DNA from 2 places in the Psychrobacter sp. DAB_AL32B genome. Region 2 is predicted to be linked to the other one. Evidence: predicted binding sites of a transcription regulator. Region 2 holds the regulator's gene; the other holds the start of a gene.

What was found. Region 2 encodes PhoB, which activates phosphate uptake and scavenging genes when phosphate is short. Its sites were predicted from a motif close to TGTCATNAANCTGTCATAA; they were not measured.
Region 1: the regulator PhoB is predicted to act here: its motif matches at 3,241-3,259, upstream of CAN34_RS07320 (DNA translocase FtsK).

Annotation. Positions count from the first base shown of each region.
Region 1 covers NZ_NEXU01000063.1:45,401-53,463, reverse strand. Annotated here, with positions in the region: gene rimI (ribosomal protein S18-alanine N-acetyltransferase) at 1-131, shown strand, start outside; gene CAN34_RS07335 (MerR family transcriptional regulator) at 198-632, opposite strand; gene aat (leucyl/phenylalanyl-tRNA--protein transferase) at 727-1,545, opposite strand; gene trxB (thioredoxin-disulfide reductase) at 1,576-2,598, opposite strand; gene CAN34_RS07320 (DNA translocase FtsK) at 3,311-6,694, shown strand; gene CAN34_RS07315 (amidase) at 6,956-8,063, shown strand, end outside.
Region 2 covers NZ_NEXU01000027.1:30,213-38,275, forward strand. Annotated here, with positions in the region: gene phoU (phosphate signaling complex protein PhoU) at 1-54, opposite strand, end outside; gene pstB (phosphate ABC transporter ATP-binding protein PstB) at 211-990, opposite strand; gene pstA (phosphate ABC transporter permease PstA) at 1,222-2,136, opposite strand; gene pstC (phosphate ABC transporter permease subunit PstC) at 2,223-3,173, opposite strand; gene pstS (phosphate ABC transporter substrate-binding protein PstS) at 3,354-4,511, opposite strand; gene asd (archaetidylserine decarboxylase) at 4,807-5,640, opposite strand; gene dtd (D-aminoacyl-tRNA deacylase) at 5,825-6,280, shown strand; gene phoB (phosphate regulon transcriptional regulator PhoB) at 6,429-7,133, shown strand; gene phoR (phosphate regulon sensor histidine kinase PhoR) at 7,229-8,063, shown strand, end outside.

The sequences.
Region 1 (8,063 bases), on a different contig from region 2:
CAGATAATATTTCTGCGATAGGATTATATGAAAAGCAAGAATTTGTGGTGATTCATAGACGTAAAGGCTATTATCAATTACCTCATCAGCCAGCGATAGATGCTTTAATCATGCAGCGTATTTATCGTTAATGGCTTCAAATATCATTGAGCGAATTTATTAAAATAAAAATACTATATTAGTCGGATTTTTTATTATCAGAGTGAGGGTGTTTGCTTTTTACAGACTTCAATATCAAGCTTGTATTCACTGTCTGCTTTCATATGTTCGAGAATATCAATGCGTTCGGTCAACATCTCTATCATCAAACTGATGGTAGCTTGTTGTTTTCTGATTTGAGTCAATTTTTGCTGGGTAAGGGTCAACTGTAAGTCAATATCGAGCTGCCCATCGTAATAATCGTTGAGGCTATCCTTTATTTCAGTCAGCGTAAAGCCAATAGCTTGCGCGCTTTTGATTAATTCAATGCGCTCAACACATTCTGGATGGAATTCAGTATATAGCCGTGAACCTGCCTGACGTTTACGAGATTTCAGCAGCCCCAATTGGTCATAATGACGAATCGTATCTTTGGTAGTGTTGGCTTTTGACGCCAGCCTTCCTATTAATAAAAATGATGTATCAGGTGCCATAGTAAACTCATGGTTATAAGGTGTAAGTGGCTGATTATATAGATAATGATTGTAGGTGATACTGAGCGATAATAATGATGCTTATTCAATCAATTTAGTAACTTAATTGCCAAGGATTTAAGGTATCAAGTAGCGATACTGGTAAAGGTTTATGAGAATCTTTGAGCCATCTGCTTGAACCATTAGCTATTAAAGAGTTTAATTGGATTAAGAATTTCGCACGCGGTAAGGTGGTTGCGCCTAAACTCATCAGGTGCTCATTGGGTAATTGGCAATCGACGAGCGCTACATGACTCTGATCACACAAGCGCATTAAGCCCCAAAATGCCAGTTTTGATGCATTGGAGGCACGATGAAACATCGACTCGCCAAAGTAAATACTACCTATTTTTAAGCCGTATAAACCGCCAATTAGCTGTCCTTTATCATCCCAAACCTCAATGCTATGGGCAAAACCTTGAGCGTGTAGCTCAGTATAAGCCTCAATCATCTCGTTATGAATCCAAGTATGTTCGCCCTCAGGCTGACTTTCATTAAGATCGTCATTGACGCCATTACTACGCGGTAAACTACAAGCGTGTATGACCTCATCAAAAGCGTGATTAAGGGTTAATTGCCAACGTTCACGGTTCGCTTGTTTGTGTAGTGATTTGCTCGGTTGATAGTCAGCTGGCACCATCACACATCGTGGCTCAGGACACCACCAAGCAATGGGTTCGTCTTCATTGAACCACGGAAATAACCCTTGCGCGTAGGCAGAAATCAGCGTTTCAGGTGCTAAATCTCCCCCGACAGCCACAATACCTATGCCATCAGGATCCACCATAGCAGGATCTGGGAAGTCATAACGCCCAAGACTTCTGATATTTTTACCAAAGGTCTCAGGCGTTATATGAGCCGCATTGATATCAATGCGGTCGTTGTCTTTAGAAGAGTTGCTCACTTAAGCTTCTTTGTCTGCAGTCAATGTAGAGTCATAAGTATGATCACGAGCGACCGTTTCGCCTATTGCATCTAGATACTTTTCAGCATCGAGTGCTGCCATACAGCCTGTACCCGCAGAAGTAATCGCTTGACGATACACATGATCTGCCACGTCACCTGCGGCAAAGACGCCTTCAATGCTGGTTTGGGTCGCATTGCCATTAAGTCCACTATTGACAATAAGGTAGCCATCTTTCATCTCTAACTGACCTTTAAATAAGTCAGTATTGGGCTTATGACCAATAGCGACAAACATACCGAACACATCCAGTTGCTTAGTGCTGCCATCGATCATAGATTCGATGACAACGCCATTAACGCCCATGTCATTACCAACCACTTCTTTTACGCTGTGGTTCCACTCGATTTTGATATTGCCGTTTTTAGCTTTTTCAAACAGTTTGTCTTGAAGGATTTTCTCAGAGCGCAAGCTATCACGGCGATGCACTAAAGTGACTTCAGCTGCGATATTCGATAAATACAGCGCTTCTTCAACAGCCGTGTTACCACCGCCAATGACCGCAACTTTTTGGTCTTTATAAAAGAAGCCATCACAAGTCGCACAAGCGGAAACGCCAAGACCACGGAATTTGGTTTCTGACTCTAGACCTAAATACTGTGCTGATGCGCCTGTTGAAATAATTAATGCATCACAAGTGTAGTTGCCATTATTACCAGTCAGCTCAAAAGGGCGTACATTTAAATTAACTTCATTAATATGGTCATAAACCAGTTCTGTACCAAAGCGTTCGGCATGGGCTTTCATACGATCCATGAGCGCAGGACCCGTTAAATCATGTGCATCACCCGGCCAGTTATCGACTTCGGTGGTGGTCGTGAGCTGTCCGCCGACTTCCATGCCCGTAACCATAACAGGCTTTAAATTGGCACGCGCCGCATAGACCGCTGCCGAATATCCGGCAGGACCTGAACCTAAAATAATCAATTTTTCGTGGCGTGGAGCAGTATTATCAGTTGCCATAAGATTTCCTTGCTAGAGCAATAAAAGTGAAAAGGTTCAACGTTAAAATAATAAGTAGATATTATAAGTATTATAAAAGATAAGCGTAAAAATGACGACGTATCTGGTTTTTATCGTTGCTATGTGATAATAACATAAGGGCTAAGAGCAAAAAGTGCAAGTTTGCTAAAACAAATATGGGTATCATTAGAACTAAAGCATCTGACGCTTGAGATTTTAGTGGAAAAAGTGAGTTTATATTCAAATATAGTCATGGGAAAGTAATATTGATATATCACGTACTGCTAGTATGAATTTTTCTTGCTTGCTGTGCCTACGCAGACAGAGGCTACAAAAAATTTATACCAGCAGTACTGTAGCGTTGTTAAAGTATTCTGACTATGTTTTACTGCAAAAAATACACGCATCCTTTTTTAATAGATGCATTCTCAACTAAATTACTGCTAGATTGATTTTCTTATACTCTTTATTTATAAGACGGTCGCCACGGCAGCTATGTATTTGTTATTATAAGAAGTTGTATGCTGAGCACAAAATAAAAACAGTAACGCGTTTAATATTTTACGGTAATATTTTAGATACAGTTTTCGTATCATTACGCCGCATCAGTAGTAACCTATTGCAGCAGTCTTTATCAGGAATTTATGTCAGCATGATTAAGCTTAATCATGAGTTGGCGACCATTTAGTATTAACAACAAGGCAGATCTTACGTGATATCAGCACCACTTATTGATTATTTAAAAAAGGGCATATTTACCCTACTTGGGTCAATACTAGCGGTTTACTTGTTTGTCATTTTAATGACTTATACGGGTAATGATCCTAGCTGGTCGCACATCAGTAGTGATATGACTGCGATTAATAATATGGGCGGCGAGACGGGTGCTTGGCTATCAGATTTGCTCTACAGCTTTTTTGGTTTTGGCGCGTGGTGGTTGTTGGCGTTTTTGGTTTATGAATCTATCCTGATTTGGTGGGATAACAAACCAACATTTTGGCTACTACGCTTGGTTGCTTATGTGTTTTTAATATTAAGTGCCAGCGCCTTATTTGCGCAAGTGATTGCCTTGGTGCAGCAGGTAGCGGATCCCATGACGTCAGGTCTCAAGGGTGTTGCTGGCGGTATTATCGGTCTTGAACTACAAGCGCGGCTGGCTCAGCTGTTATCGCAGTGGGGGAGTGTGACGTTTTTGACAGTGTTTGTCATTATTACGGCCACGTTTGCTTTTAATATCCATTGGCTGACGATTTATGAAAAAATTAAGTCATGGTCGTGGCTTGGCTCTGGTATCAGAAACCAAGATAGTGAGTTTGATCATAGTCAAACATCACAAGAAGCCGATGCTGTCCAACAGGATGTTAATGTTAATGACACTGTGATAGCTGAAAAAAACCAGCAACAATATGAGCAGTTACCGCTTGAGTTACAAGCGGCTGACCACGCTGGTAATAGGGAAAATGGAAGTAGAAGTGGTCGTTTCAGTAATGTTTTGACAGATTTTTTATCGACTTCAGGACTGGGTGCTGGCGTAAAAGCCTCTATGATAGCAGCGGCACAAGCAGCAAGTGATAGTGCAAGACGGGATGAGCAATTACAAACGGCTGCCACCATGGCTAGTAATGCCACCATCTCTAATATCAATCAAGCATCGACGCCTGTTGCAAATGCTCCAATAACACCGGTAAGAAAAGTTGAACCGAGTTTTGCATGGAACGATGCCAATACTGTCGATGATTTGTTGGCGAATGAGATGAATATGGGGCAGGATACGATACCTTATGATTCTTCTGCTATAAACGCGCCACGTTCAGATGAATCTGCCGCTGACTTTTTTGATAGCTCAAATATAGACGTTTCTGATGCAGAGACGGATAGTAAAGAACTTTCAACGACAAATATATCGTCTACTCAACCTGCTTTTGATACCAATCAAGAGAGTGTTCAGTTGCCTAACGAATCACAAGTCAATCCATTATTAAATGCCGAACATCATACGGACACTGATATTTCTGATTCAGTTGACACTGTTGACACCTTAGTGGATGCATGGTTAGCAGAACATGCAGCAGTGCCTTCAGCTACTGAACTAGGTAAAGAGGAAGAAGCGCCAATATTAGAGACGGTATTTGCGCCTACTGTAGAGGTATCTGATAATTTAGTGAATGACTCAGTTAATAAACCTGCTGATGACTTTTCTAATGAATGGTCTGTTGAAAAACCTGAGTTCTCAAATGACTTGGAATCCTCTTCTATAGCAGGTATGGCCAGTGCGTCAAAAGTGGTAAATGTGATTGCGCCAGCTTTCGAAACCACTGATATGACGCCAACCAATACCCCGCCTGCTAACCCTAAGCTACCGCCTACGGTAGAAACTAGCGCTTCAATGCCAGATATCAAGCTCAATATCGAGCCAGATAATCAACTGACAACAGCTACGAAGCCAACGGTAAGCTTTGCGGTGCCAGAAGGCGATAGCAGCAATCATATTACCGATATGATGCCGGAAGACGATAGCGTTGAAGATAGTAATGCGCCCGTTATGCCGCATATTAGTGATGATATTGCGTTCAGCCAAAAATCACGATCGATGCAAACGGCTGCTTATCGTAGCAGTCTGTCGCCGATTCCAGAGATGTCTATTTTAGATAAGCCAGATCCCAATCGTCAGCCAAGCTATACGCTTGCTGAGCTTGAACAATTATCAGAGCTTTTGGAGATTAAGTTACAAGAGTTTAATGTAAAAGCAAACGTCGTCAATGCGATTCCAGGCCCTGTGGTGACCCGCTTTGAAGTAGACCTAGCTCCTGGGATAAAAGCCAGCAAGGTCACGGGAATTTCACGCGATTTGGCGCGTTCATTATCAATGGCATCCTTACGTGTGGTCGAAGTGATTCCCGGTAAACCCTATATTGGCATTGAAGTGCCCAATAAACAGCGCGAAATGGTGCGCTTGATTGAGCTATTAGATACCGAAAAATTTAAAGATCCTAAAGCGCAAATTAGTATGGCGATGGGTAAAGATATTGGTGGTAAAGCTATTATTACTGATCTTGCACGAGCGCCCCATATGTTGGTTGCTGGTACGACAGGCTCTGGTAAATCAGTCTTGGTCAACGCGATGTTACTATCGATGCTGCTTAAATATACGCCAAACGAGCTGCGGATGATTCTTATCGATCCTAAGCAGCTTGAGCTTGCCAACTATAATGATATTCCACATCTACTGACGCCAGTCGTGACCGATATGACCGAAGCTGCCAGTGCTTTGTCATGGTGCGTCGCAGAGATGGAACGCCGTTATCAGCTCATGAGTTTATTAAAAGTCCGTAAGCTGAATGAGTTTAACAAAAAAGTTATTGCTGCTGAAAAATCAGGTAATCCCATGCTTGACCCATTATGGCGACCCAATGACAGCGTGAGTATTAGTCAAGCACCTAAGCTTAAAACATTACCCATGATTGTCATCGTCGCCGATGAATTTGCCGATATGATTATGCAGGTTGGTAAGCAAGCTGAAGAATTAATTACACGCTTGGCGCAAAAATCGCGGGCAGCAGGGATTCATTTGATACTAGCGACTCAGCGCCCGTCAGTCGATGTCATTACCGGTTTGATTAAAGCCAATATTCCAGTACGAGCGGCGCTACGAGTGAACTCAAAAGTGGATTCGCGCACTATTTTGGATAGTGGTGGCGCAGAAGATATGCTTGGTAATGGTGATATGTTGTTCTTAGGGCCCGGACAGATTGAACCGGATCGTGTCCATGGTGCCTATGTCAGCGATGAAGAGGTCAATAGTGTCTGTGATGCATGGCGTGAGCGCGGTGCACCTGATTATATTGATAATATGGCTGGCAATTTTGAGTTGTCTAGTCCCGGTGGCGGCAGTAGTGCCAGCGCCTCTGGTGAAGATGATGATCTTTATAATGAAGCCGTTGGTTTTATTATGGAGACACGTAAAGTTTCTGCTTCTAGTATCCAGCGTAAATTCAGCATTGGTTACAACCGTGCCGCGCGAATTGTAGATTCAATGGAGGATGCTGGACTGGTCAGCTCGATGGGTAAAAGTGGTAAACGTGAGCTACTAATGTAAAAATATAAAGCTTAATTCAATGATAAAAAAGCGAGTTACTAAATAAAGTAGCTCGCTTTTTTATTATTGGAATATATGTGGTCATTTACGATTACATCCATTATTAATAATAGACACTTATGTTTTCAAATGACCAATGAGTTTGTTTATCCATCATAAGCAATGATTTTTTATACTAAACTGGTAATTGATTATGAGACAGATAAGCATAAGATTTAAAAAATAAACCTTAATTCAGTCACTCTCCAAGGAAGGTCGGTTATGTTTAAAGAATACACCCAATACGATGCGTTAGCGCTAGCAGCCTTAGTCAATGCAGGGGAAGTCAGCGCTAAAGAGTTGCTTGATGCGGCAGTCGATCAAGCCAATCAGCTCAATCCTAAATTGAACGCTATTATTCATCGTTTTGACGAGCGTGCTTATGATGCGGCGCAGGCAGGACTGCCAGCCGGTGTATTTAACGGCGTCCCTTATTTATTAAAAGACTTATCTTTTAGCTTCGCTGATGAACCTCTCACCATGGGCAGCCGTAGTGTCAGTATTATATCAAAAAGCGATAACGAAATCGTCAAGCGTATGAAAGCCACGGGTGTGAACACTTTTGGTAAAACCAATACCCCAGAATTTGGCTTGATTATCACCACTGAACCAAAAGCGCATGGCGTGACTCACAATCCTTTTAAGAAAGGTTATAGCTCTGGTGGTTCATCGGGTGGTAGTGCGGCGGCAGTGGCAAGCGGTATCGTACCGATGGCAGGCGCTGGTGATGGTGGTGGCTCTATTCGTTTTCCTGCCGCGTGGTGTGGTACATTTGGACTTAAACCCAGTCGTGGTCGCAACCCAATGGGTCCCTTATTTGGCGAAGGCTGGGAAGGGGCAGTGGCAGATCATGTGATTACGCGTAGCGTGCGCGATAGTGCCGCCATGCTTGACGCTACAAGCGGTGCAGAGATCGGTGCGCCTTATATTATTGCGCCACCAGATAGAACCTTTCTAGAGGCCGCAATGCGCGCGCCAAGGCAATTAACCATCGCCTTGCATCAACAGCCGTTGGTCGCTAACACTGTGGTCGATAAAGAAGTACTTGCCGTATTAGAGCAGACGGCTAAACAACTGGAAGCCATGGGGCATCGTGTGGTGCCTGCTGAACCTAATATTAATATTGAACAGTTTTGGCATGATTTTTTAGTGGTAGTCTGTGCGCATACTGCTTTTACCATCGATAATATCGAGCGTTGCCACGGTGCACAGCACATACAAAATCTTGAGCCGCAAACGTATAATATGACGCTGCTTGGACGTTCATTATCTGCCGTTGATTTGGCTCATGCTAAGCATGGCTGGCATGATAGCCAATATCAAACCGGTC
Region 2 (8,063 bases):
TTCATTTAGATCATTATCAAAACTCTTTGATAAATGCTTTTCAGTTATCAGCATGGTTACCTCCTTAATCGAATCGGTCTTAATCGTATTGGTATTGGTCATAAAGATATTGCCAAAATGATGATGGTTATGAAGGGTCACTATGAATTACTGCTATAAATCACTGCTATAAATAACCGCTATAAACAACTTCTTTAAATAAAGAGCAACTTAGCCATAACGACCGGTAATATAATCTTCAGTCGCCTTTTGTGCTGGATTGGTAAATATCTGATCCGTCTCACCCATCTCTACCATATCACCCAAATACATATAAGCGGTGTAGTCGGAAATGCGCGCAGCCTGTTGCATATTGTGCGTTACGATAGCAATCGTATAGTCATTTTTTAAATCCGTAATCAAATCTTCAATAGCGCCAGTAGAGATGGGATCAAGCGCTGAGGTTGGTTCATCTAATAACAGTACTTCAGGTTTCGTTGCCACCCCACGGGCGATACAAAGTCGCTGTTGTTGACCACCTGATAAAGATAATCCTGAGGCTTTAAGTTTGTCTTTGACCTCGAGCCATAACGCCGCCTTTTTTAGTGCCCATTCGACACGCTCATCCATTTCTACTTTGCTCAGCTTCTCATATAGACGTACGCCAAATGCCACGTTGTCGTAGATGGACATGGGAAACGGCGTAGGCTTTTGAAAGACCATACCCACCCGCGCACGCAGTAAATTGACATCCACCTCTTTAGCCAAAACATTTTTGCCATCCAAGATGATTTGACCTTCGGCATGCATGTTAGGATATAAGTCGTACATACGGTTAAGCGTGCGTAGCAGCGTTGATTTACCACAGCCTGATGGACCGATAAACGCGGTTACATTTTTTTCTGGGATGTCGATATTAATGTTTTTTAACGCTTTAAAATCACCATAATAAAAATCCAAATCCCGAATGGCAATCTTAGCAGGCGGCATATTGTCGGGCATATCTGCCATGGTTTGTTTGGTCAGATGAGCGCTATCTGGCTGCTTGTGCTGGCTATTAGTAGAGGTTGGCTGACCTAGTAAACGACCTTTGATACTGCCTTTATCTATTTTCTGCTTAGCGACTTTTCTTTCTAGTACATCAGTCATAATCGTATCCAGCTATTTTTAAATATCGTTAAAGGAGGAGTGGGTTATCCGCCGTACTGCTCACTATGGTTGTCAAAGTTTTCAGATAGTAAGTTATCTCGTATGATCTTTACCGCCTATAAAGCGCGCCGCAATATTCAATAGCAATACTGTCATAGTAATTAGCAGCGCCGCCGCCCAAGCCAGCGCATGCCAGTTATCATAAGGACTCATGGCAAACTGATAGATGGTGTTCGGTAAGTTGGCCATCGGTTGGCTCATATCTGTACTAAAGTACTGGTTATTTAATGCGGTAAACAGTAAGGGGGCTGTCTCGCCAGTAATACGAGCAAACGCTAACAGCACGCCTGTGGTCAAACCTGCTTTGGCGGCTTTGAGCGTGACTGTACTGACCAGCTTCCATTTCGGTGTGCCTAGTGCATAGGCTGCTTCACGCAGGGTATTAGGCACAAGATTTAGCATGTTCTCCGTCGTACGTACGACAATGGGAATCACAATCAGCGCTAATGCTAATGCACCTGCCCAGCCTGAAAAGCTTTGACCTTTGACCAGCAACGCATAAACAAACAGCCCAATAACGATAGATGGAGCAGACAGTAAAATATCATTTAAAAATCGGGTGACTTTACCTAACAGGCTGCCATGTGAAAATTCAGCCAAATAGATGCCTGCCATCATGCCGATGGGTGCGCCAATGGCTAAACCTGAAAAAGCCAACATCACTGAACCAATAATGGCATTACGTAAACCGCCTTCGCCCATAGGTGGCGGTGTATCTGCTGTAAACACCGGCATTTTTATTAAACCTTGAAAGCCTTCAACAAACAGCGTGATCAAAATCCAAACCAGCCAAAACAAACCAAAGACGATCGCTGATAGAGCAAAACCAAGTCCCAATCTATTGATAAAACGGCGCTTGTTATATAAGCGCTTGTCATAGCGGTCTTCAAAGCTTAAAGCAGGCTGGTTAATCTGGGCAGTATGAGTATTGACTGTTGCTAAAGTCATCAGGCTTTTGTCCTTTTTGAATCAGATAACTGCTTTAAATATCACAAGCTACTCAGAGCTACATGGTATTTAGGAGCTCACTATTATTAATTGCCAGCTTTTTGGTCAATACGCATAAGCATCAGCTTAGATATCGACAGCACAATAAAGGTAATCACAAAAAGAATTAAACCTAAGTGCAATAATGACGCTAAATGTAACTCACTTGAAGCTTCAGCGAATTCGTTGGCTAATGCTGATGTAATCGTAACGCCAGAAGTGAATAGACTTGGGCTGATGTTATAGGCATTACCAATTAAAAAGGTCACTGCCATCGTTTCGCCCAATGCCCGACCAAGCCCCAAAATCACCCCACCAACCACGCCCGCTTTGGTATAAGGCAAAATGATTTTGAACATGACCTCCCACGTGGTTGCGCCCATACCGTAAGCGGATTCCTTTAATAAATCAGGTACTACAGAGAAAACATCGCGCATGGTGGCGGCAATAAAAGGAATGATCATAATCGCCAGTATCAATGAAGCGGTAAACATACCAAGCCCCATGGGCGCACCCGTAAATACTTTACCAATAATAGGTAGGGGACCAATATTTTCAATAAACCAAGGCTGAATGTGATCGCCAAAAAATGGCGCAAACACAAACAATCCCCACATACCGTAGATAATAGAAGGGATACCCGCCAATAGCTCAATAGCAATACCCAAAGGCTTTTTCAAAAAATTGGGACATAATTCTGTTAAGAAAATAGCAATCCCAAAACTGACTGGAACGGCAATACAGATCGCGATAAAGGAGGTGACAACCGTCCCATAAATGGGCGCGAGTGCACCGTATTGATCGTTCACCGTATCCCAGTTATTGCTGGTATAAAACCCTAGTCCAAACTCAGTGATACTTGGCCAAGCACCCACAATTAATGAGAGGAGAATGCCACCAAGCGACAGCAGCACCAAGATTGCAAATGCTTTGGTCGCATTCACAAAAACGGCATCGTAACGTTTTTGTTTAGCCAGTTGGGACCTTAAATCATTCATAAGTGTCTCAGCGTTGAATAGAATCAAGTCAAAATAGTAAAAGAGTCAATGAGGTTTTATCACAACAAACTTAAAAAAATCTTTAAATTTTCTGTGATAAAACCTCTCAAACCCATACCGGAGAATAGTGGTTTGAGAGGTTGGCTCGACAGTGATTATGCAATCACTAGGATAAACAGGTTACTGTGCAGGCTTATAGACAGGCTGACCGTTGCTATCAACGACTTCATTCCACTTTGCTTTAAATAAAGCAACGGCAGTATCAGAAAAAGGAACGTAATCAAGTGCCAAAGCATCATCGCCACCTTGAGCGTATGCCCAATCAAAGAATGCTAATACACCAGCGACTTGTTTGGCATCTTGTGGCTGCTTATGTACTAAGATAAAAGTGGCAGCGGCGATAGGCCATGCTTGAGCTGTTTCGGAGTTGGTAATGACTTTATAAAATCCTTCTTGCTGTGACCAATCGATGTCACCAGCAGCAGCAAAGGTTTTTGCAGAAGGCTGGACAAAGTTACCAGCTGCGTTTTTGAGGGCCACGTGTGACATGCCGTTTTGCTTAGCGTAAGCATATTCAACATAACCGATAGAGTTTTTCATACGCGTTACGTAGCTTGAAACGCCCTCGTTACCTTTACCGCCCGCACCAGTTGCTGACGTTGGCCATTTCACTGTCTTATCGACGCCAACACTGTCATTCCAAGCGCTTGACACTTTTGCTAGATAGTCAGTGAAGTTAAAGGTCGTACCAGAACCGTCTGAGCGAAATACCGTGGTAATAGCCGCGTCAGGAAGGGTTAAGTCGGGGTTTATGGCAGCAATTGCAGGGTCGTTCCAGTTGCTGATTTTACCAAGATAGATGTCCGCTAACATTTCACCATTTAGCTTTAATTGACCGGGTTTAATACCGTCAATATTAACGATAGGAACCACACCGCCGATAACGGTTGGGAATTGAATCAGACCGGCTTCGTTTAACTCGCCTGGCGTCATAGGTGCGTCGGATGCGCCAAAATCAACCGTTTTAGCAACGATTTGTTTGATACCACCGGATGAGCCGATTGACTGATAGTTAACTTGTCCACCTGTTGCTTTGTTGTAGGCATCTGACCATTTAGCATAGATAGGCTGCGGAAAAGAAGCACCAGCCCCTGTAATATTCATCGATACATTTTCAGCTGAGCTAGCATTAGCGTTACTTGTAGAGTCACCGCTAGAGGCCGTAGTTGCTTGCGCTGTTGTGGCAGGCTCATTGCTTTCATTGCTATCGGGTGTTTGACTACAGGCTGCTAAGGTAAAGGCACCAGCGACTGCTACAGCTATTAATGAATGACGCATTATTTCTCCTAAAATTAATCAATTTTGAGTATCAAGCATTTATAAATAACAATGACAATAGTTTTCTGGGGTTTTCTGGGGTTTGCTGAAATGATGCTCTGCGGTTAATAAGGAGAGTGTGCCAAATGAATATGACAGTTTGATGACATAAAGCGTTTGTGTAAAAAAATAGCGGCTTATAAAAAGACAGTGATAGATAGGCACAAAAAAAGCATAGTCAGTAATGTTATTACTGATTATGCTCATATTTATCAATGCTACTCGTTAAAAGCGTTTTGTACTTAGATAAATGGGACTAAATTTTAGCGCTACCTAGTAACTGACCCATTTGTACCGTTGAGCCATGCTTCATAGTATTTTGCCAATCAGTGTTTGCTGCTTTTGGCAGTACCACAATCGCGGTCGAGCCTAAATAAAAACGTCCAAGCTCATCGCCTTTCTTAAAGCTCATATCATGATCCGCTTCTTGAATGTCATCAGTACGTATGATTTTACCCGTCGCAACCGTTTCGATCCCAGCGACAATCATCGCACCGACCATGACCACAGCCGCTTTACCATAGGCGGTATCAAACAGACAAACTAGGCGCTCGTTGCGAGCAAACAAATCAGGCACATTTGCTGCCGTCGCATTATTGACCGAAAATAGCGTACCAGGGACATAACGGGTTTTGGTCAATGTGCCATCAAATGGCATATGGACGCGGTGATAATTGCTTGGCGCAAGATAGACAGTGGCAAAGCTACCATCAGCAAAATAATCGCCGTCGGCACTGTTGGCCAATAGCTGCCCGATATCATAGTCGCGACCTTTGGCTTGCAGAAGCTTATGGTCATTGATTTGCCCAAGCTGCGATATCATCCCATCAGCAGGACTGACGATACCATTGATGGTAGTATCGATAGCGCGCGCATCGTCTTGTAGCTCACGGGTAAAAAAATCATTAAAGCTCTCATAAGCGTTTAAACTTTGACGCTCATATTCATCTAAGCTAACATCGTAAGCTTTGGCAAAGCTACGAATGAAAGCGCGTTTGACCCAAGGATGGCGGCTGGCGGCTAAACGTCCAGCTGCTTTGCTGATTTTTTGTTGGGGTACAAACTGTTGTAAGGTAGTAAATACATTCATAATAGATGACCAAAGTAGTGATTAAAAAAGCAATGATGAAAATAAAAAGTGGTGCTAGAAAACAATAGACAGTGACACTTATAGATAGTGATATTAATAGATAGTGATATTCATACATAAATAAATACATTTTATCATGGTCGGCAGCTGACTGTATGACCATAATCGTTAAAGGAAGTAAGTAATGAGAGCACTTATCCAGCGGGTAAATCATGCCAGCGTCAGCGTTGATGACTGCTGCGTTGGCTCTATTCAGCATGGGGTATTGGCATATATTGGTTTGGGTCACGATGATAATCTACAAAGTGCGCAGCGCTTAGTCGATAAAATCCTCACTTATCGTATCTTTGAAAATGATGACGATCCGGCTAAGGCCGGTAAACTGGATAAAAATGTCCAGCAAGTGGCTGGCGGGTTATTATTGGTATCACAATTTACCTTGATGGCAAAAACGGATAAAGGTCGTCGCCCTGATTTTGGCGGCGCGATGGCACCTGATGCGGCACAGGTATTATTTGCACAATTGGTTACTTATGCAAAGACTCAGTATCCCGGCATTGCAACGGGTCAGTTTGGCGCTAATATGCAAGTTGCGAGCGTCAATGATGGACCGCTAAACTTTTTATTAGAAGTAAGTTGAGCGATTAGACTTGATGCCAAATATTAAAATTTTAAAAGTAAATGTCATCAAGCTGTCATAATTAATTCGTTTAATAGGAAGAAGCTAGCGCGTGTGTTTACCGCCTTTTTATAGGATAGATTTTGTCCTCTAACACTGAGAATGCCGTATGTATAATGAGCAAATTTTGATTGTTGAAGATGAACCTGCGATTCGTGAGATGCTCGTCATGACACTAGAGATGGCTGGATTTGAGAGTTTGCAGGCAGCTGACGTCTCAGAGGCGCACCAGCAAGTGGTGGATCACAGACCAGCGCTGATTTTATTGGATTGGATGCTGCCCGGAGATAAAAGTGGCATCGATTTTTGCCGTATGCTTAAAAATGATGCGCTGCTCGCTGAGATACCAGTCATTATGTTGACTGCCAAAAGTGAAGAAGACAGTAAGGTTCATGGTCTTGATGCTGGCGCTGATGACTATATGACCAAGCCTTTTTCTACCCGTGAATTAATCTCAAGAATCAAAGCGGTATTGCGTCGTAGTAGTGCGCTCAGTAGCGATAAGCCTATCGAAATAGGAAAGCTAAGCCTAGACCCCAAAAGCCAGCGTTTCATGGTTGATGATAAAATTATCGATATGGGTCCGACAGAATATCGCTTATTGGCATTTTTTATGAGTCATCCAGAGCGTGCTTATACGCGAGCACAGTTGCTAGATCAAGTATGGGGCGGCAATGTTTATATTGAAGATAGAACCATTGATGTACATATTCGGCGTTTACGAAAATTACTACACCCTTATGATTGTAATACGTTGATCCAAACGGTACGCGGTACGGGTTATCGATTTTCTAGTCTGGTTGAATCCATTTAATTCACTATAAAAGTGCCATCTAATAAAAAATTGAATAACAATCGAAGCTGACCTAATGCAGCTAATAGTAGTAAATCTAATTGATGAGAATGATAATGCCGACCGAAAATAATCAACAAGGCAAATTAGAGCCAATCTCCCAGCACAATACAACCGATCAGCTGAAAAAAATTAGAAGCGCTCTACTAGCATTACGAGATGCAGTAATTTTGCTCAATGACGATGATGGTCTAGAGTGGTGGAATCAGGCGGCAGAAGATTTATTGTTATTGCAAGCAGCTGATAAGGGCAAGCACATCTTTGATTTTATTAGGGTGCCTGAGTTTCGTCAATATTATCAAGCGGCCACGACGCCTAATGATGGCGATGGCGTTCATGATGGTGTGCATATGGTGTCGTGGCGAGATCCTAATCGCTATTTAAAGTGTGAGCTCACGCCTTTTGGTGACGAAAAACTACTGATTATTTATGATGTGACGCGCTTGCATAACTTGGAAGAAATGCGCCGCGACTTTGTGGCGAATGTTTCGCACGAGTTACGTACACCATTGACCGTGATGATGGGTTATCTAGAGAATTTCTCAGATCAGCCAGATATGCCAGCGCATTGGCGACGTGGTTTTGAGTTGATGAGCCAGCAGACGGCTCGTATGAATAGAGTGGTGAATGACTTATTGTTGTTATCTCGAATTGAAATCGAAGAGACGCACGAGCTCAATTATATCGATATGACCAAGCTGCTTACGCATGTTTATGATGATGCGCAAGCCTATAATCAAGAATATGGGCATACCATTCACTTGCAGATAGATACTTATGACGGGCTACAAGGCTCAGAGATGTACCTAAATAGTGCGTTATCCAATCTGGTGATTAATGCCGTTAAATATACGCCAAAGGGCGGCAATATAGCTATTAGCTGGACCAAGA